Regions from separate parts of the Hydrogenophaga sp. 70-12 genome, predicted to be linked through region 2. Evidence: predicted binding sites of a transcription regulator. Region 2 holds the regulator's gene; the other holds the start of a gene.
What was found. Region 2 encodes FNR, which switches genes on or off when oxygen is low (the NO sensors DNR and NnrR bind a similar motif). Its sites were predicted from a motif close to TTGATNNNNATCAA; they were not measured.
Positions count from the first base shown of each region.

Region 1 (2,386 bases), on a different contig from region 2:
GGGCGTTCAACAATTCAAAGCCGACCTCGACCGATTGGATGCCCGCGCGCTGGGGTTCGCTGTCGTCGCTCTCGTTGGCGGGGCTTTGGTCTAGAATCTCACTCTTACGCATAGGTTAATCGATTTCACTATCCGTAATTATCGCCCCAAAGCCCCCGGGGCACCCATCCACTCAGAAGGCAGCAGGAGATACGCATGAAACTCGCCACCTACAAGGACGGCTCGCGCGACGGACAACTGGTGGTGGTCTCGCGTGACCTGAGCACGGCCCATTATGCGACCGGCATCGCGAACACCCTGCAACAGGCCCTGGACGACTGGAACTTCATCAGCCCCCAGCTGCAGGACCTGTACGTGACCCTGAACCAGGGCAAGGCGCGCCACGCCTTTCCCTTCGACCCGGCCATGTGCATGGCGCCGCTGCCGCGCGCCTACCAGTGGGCCGACGGCTCGGCTTACCTGAACCACGTGGAGCTGGTGCGCGCCGCGCGCAACTCCGTGGTGCCGGCCAGCTTCTACGAAGACCCGCTGATGTACCAGGGCGGCAGCGACGACTTCATCGGCCCGATGGACGACGTGGTGGTGCCCAGCGAGGACTACGGCATCGACTTCGAGGCCGAGATCACCGTCATCACCGGCGACGTGCCCATGTGCGCGACGCCCGAGCAGGCGCTCGAGGGCATCCGCCTGGTGATGCTGGCCAACGACGTGTCATTGCGCAACCTGATTCCCGCCGAACTGGCCAAGGGCTTCGGCTTCTTCCAGAGCAAGCCCGCCACCGCCTTCAGCCCCGTGGCCGTGACGCCCGACGAGCTGGGCGACGCCTGGCAGGGCGGGCGCCTGCACCTCACGCTGCAGAGCACCTGGAACGGCCGCAAGGTCGGCATGTGCGAGGCCGGCCCCGAGATGACCTTCCACTTCGGCCAGCTCATCGCCCACATCGGCAAGACGCGCAACGTGCGCGCGGGCTCCATCGTGGGCAGCGGCACGGTGAGCAACAAGGGCGTGGAAGTCGATGGCCGCAAGGACTGGCCCAAGGGCTACAGCTGCATCGCCGAGAAGCGCGCGATCGAGACCATCCTCGACGGCAAGCCCTCCACCGCCTTCATGAAGTACGGCGACACCATCCGCATCGAGATGAAGGGCAAGGACGGCCAGTCCATCTTCGGCGCGATCGACCAGAAGATCGCGCCGCTGACCAAGGCCTGAACCCGGCCCCGGGGCGCGGACCGCGCCCGATCAGCGCTCGGCCCGCGCCTGGCAGTCCAGGCAGCGGTCGGCCGTGGGCTGCGCGTGCAGGCGCGCGGCGGGTATCTGCGCGCCGCAGTCCACGCACAGGCCATAGCTGCCGTCGGCGATGCGCGCGAGCGCGGCGTCGATGGCGGCCAGTTCGCCCGCTTCACGCTCGCCCAGCTCCGAGCCGAGGTCGAAGGCCGGGTCCGCGACGGCGTCGTTGTCGTCGGCCGCCCGGGCGCGCTTGTCGGCCGCCACCTCGGCGCGGCTGCGGACACCGCCCCGCTGGGCGTACAGGCGCTCCAGCAGCGCCTGGCGCGCGGCACGCAACTGGATCTCGAAGGTATCGGAAATGAACGTGCTCATGGGGGCCTCCTGCGTGGCCGCCATCTTGGGCCCGGCCGGCGCCGTGGCGCTTGATGCAGGTCAAGCACAATCGATCGGTCCAAGAGCAAACGACCATCAGGAGACCACCATGAGCTCGACCATCGACTACAGCCGCTACCAGACCCTGGAGATCAGCCGCCGTGGCCCGCTGGTGAACGGCACGCCCAGCGTGCTCGACATCCGCATGCGCGCCGATGGCCCCGGCGGCAACGGCAAGCTGCCCACCGCCGGCCACGAAGGCCACTGGGAGCTGAGCGAGATCTGGCGCGACGTGGGCCGCGACGACAGCGTGCGCGCCGCCGTGCTGCGCGGCAGCGGCATGGGCTTTTCCGGTGGCGGCGACCTGGCCCTGGTGCAGGACATGGCCACCGACTTCGAGGTGCGCTCGCGCGTCTGGAAGGAAGCGCGCGACCTGGTCTACAACGTCATCAACTGCGACAAGCCCATCGTCAGCGCCATGCACGGCCCGGCCGTGGGCGCGGGCCTGGTGGCCGGCCTGCTGGCCGACATCTCCATCGCCGCGCGCAGCGCCAAGATCGTCGACGGCCACACGCGCCTGGGCGTGGCGGCGGGCGACCACGCGGCCATCGTCTGGCCGCTGCTGTGCGGCATGGCCAAGGCCAAGTACTACCTCATGCTGTGTGACGCCGTGAGCGGCGAAGAGGCCGAGCGCATCGGCCTGGTCTCGCTGGTGGTGGACGACGACCAGCTGCTCGACAAGGCCTACGAGGTGGCCGACCGCCTGGCCGGCGGCAGCGCCAGCGCG
Region 1 is NZ_MKSS01000133.1:3,906-6,291, forward strand. Features, by position in the region: gene BGO22_RS08125 (IclR family transcriptional regulator) at 1-112, opposite strand, end outside; gene BGO22_RS08130 (fumarylacetoacetate hydrolase family protein) at 196-1,209, shown strand; gene BGO22_RS08135 (TraR/DksA family transcriptional regulator) at 1,240-1,599, opposite strand; gene BGO22_RS08140 (enoyl-CoA hydratase/isomerase family protein) at 1,709-2,386, shown strand, end outside.
Region 1: a site for FNR is predicted at 1,650-1,663, ahead of BGO22_RS08135 (TraR/DksA family transcriptional regulator). Genes of this name have one in related genera too.

Region 2 (2,386 bases):
ACGGCGGGATCGAAGTCCTGCACACCGAAGCTCAGGCGGTTGAAGCCCAGGCGGTGCAGCGCGCGCAGGCGTTCGGCGCTCACGGTGCGCGGGTCCACCTCGATGGAGTACTCGCCGCCCGGCGCGAGCGCGAAGTGGCGCCGCAGCATGGCCATCAGGTCTTCCAGCTCGGCATCGCTCAGGAAGGTGGGCGTGCCGCCCCCCAGGTGCAGCTGGGACACCGACTGGCCCGCGCCCAGGTGCTCGATCTGCAGGTCCAGCTCGCGCGAGAGGTGGCGCAGGTACTCGGCGCCGCGCGAATGGTGTTTTGTAATAACTTTGTTGCAAGCGCAGTAGTAGCACACCGATTCGCAGAACGGGATGTGCACATACAGCGACAGGGGCAGCGCCATCGACCCGGCCCGCCGCTGTCCCAGCGCCAGACGGTAGTCCTGCTCGGTGAAGGCCTCCACGAAGCGGTCGGCCGTGGGATAGGAGGTATAGCGCGGCCCCGGAACGTCGAAGCGACGCAGCAGTTCATCGGGGATCACATGGCTCACGGCGGGTCCTTCTGGCATGGCCCCACTGTGCCGGCTGGCGGGCCCAGACGCCTTGATCCTGGTCAAGCGGCTCTGTGATCCCGAACCCAAAGGGGTATGCTCGCTCCCTGTCATGCACTCAGGAACGACGCACATGGACGCGCAACGCATCAAAGTGGCGTGCTCAAGCTGCAACCTTCGCGAACTCTGCCTGCCCATGGGCCTGAGCGCAGAGGAAATGGGCCAGCTCGACACACTGATTTCCTCCCGCAAGCGCGTCAAGCGCGGCGAAGCCCTGTTCTCCGTCGGCGATCGCTTCACCTCGCTCTACGCCGTGCGCTCGGGCTTCTTCAAGACCTGCGTGACCACCGCCGACGGGCGCGACCAGGTCACGGGTTTCCAGATGGCGGGCGAGATCATCGGCCTGGACGGCATCGTGAGCGACCACCATGCCTGCGACGCGGTGGCGCTGGAAGACGCCGAGGTCTGCGTGATGCCCTTCAACCAGGTCGAAGAGCTGTCGCGCCAGTTCACCCCGCTGCAACACCACGTGCACCGCATCATGAGCCGCGAGATCGTGCGCGACCACAGCGTGATGCTGCTGCTGGGCAGCATGCGCGCCGAGGAGCGGCTGGCGGCCTTCCTGCTCAACCTGGTGCAGCGCCTGCAGGCGCGTGGCTTCTCGCCGTCCGAGTTCAACCTGCGCATGACGCGCGAGGAGATCGGCAGCTACCTGGGCATGAAGTTGGAGACGGTGAGCCGCACCTTCTCCAAGTTCGTCGACGACGGCATCATCGACGTCAAGCAGCGCTACGTGCACATCAAGGACACCGAGGCGCTGCGGCGCATCGTCAATCCGCAGACCTGCTCCTGAGCGCTTCCTGCGGCGGCAAGGCCAGCCACAGGCTCAGGCTGCAGGCGACGGCCGTCACCGCCCAGAACACGAAGAAGGCCACCGTGTAGACGGCGGGGCGCGACCAGTCGAGCGCGACGCCCTGCCAGTGCAACTCGCCCGGGTCCACCACCGCGAACACCAGCATCTCCAACACGCCGGCCATCAGGAATGACGGCCAGCCCACCCACATCCAGCGGCGGCCCATGTCAGTGGCCACCCTCGCGGACCACGGGCGAGGCCGCGTGGTTGCGCGCCTGGTGCGCGGGCTGCAGGCCGATCAGCGCCTCGTCGCGCTGCGGGCCCTGCAGGCGGCGTGCCTGCTCCAGTGTGGCCTGGTAGGCGGCCTTGTCGAGCACCGGGTCGGCGCCCTCGATGGCGATGACGGCGGTGCCGATGGCCGCCACCACCACCACCAGCGGCCCGCCCACCACCAGCCACATGGGGCCCACGCGCCACCAGGGCTCGGGCGCGTCGGTGCTCATCGGATCGGGGTTCATGGGGTCTCCTGCGAAAGCGTCATCGGGGAACGAGGAAGGTGCTCTTCTCACGCACCCGCACGCGCTCGTCCTGGGCGGCGCGCACTTCGAACTGGATGGGGTGCGAGCCGCTCGCGGCCACGCCGGGCGGCACCTGGACCCGCGCGGCGACGGCGCGCACCTCGGCGGGCGCCACCTCCACACGATCGCCAGACGCCAGGGCGATGCCCGGCAGGCCCTCCACGCGCAGTTCGTAGGTCTGCGCCACCTCGGTGGCATTCATGATCTGCAGCCGGTAGACGTTCTCGACGCGGCCTTGCTCCACCTCGCGCGCCAGCGCGCCGCGGTCGCGGATCACGTCCACCTTGAGCGGCGTGCGCAGCCAGAGGCTGCCCAGCACCGCCAGCGACACCGCCAGCAACACGCCGCTGTAGACCAGCACGCGCGGGCGCAGGGCGCGGCGCAGCATCTGCGCGCGGTTCCAGCCCTTGGCGACA
Region 2 is NZ_MKSS01000023.1:1,619-4,004, forward strand. Features, by position in the region: gene hemN (oxygen-independent coproporphyrinogen III oxidase) at 1-557, opposite strand, end outside; gene fnr (fumarate/nitrate reduction transcriptional regulator Fnr) at 673-1,392, shown strand; gene BGO22_RS01720 (hypothetical protein) at 1,370-1,618, opposite strand; gene BGO22_RS01725 (hypothetical protein) at 1,620-1,910, opposite strand; partial or broken gene BGO22_RS01730 (FixG Ig-like domain-containing protein) at 1,930-2,386, opposite strand, start outside.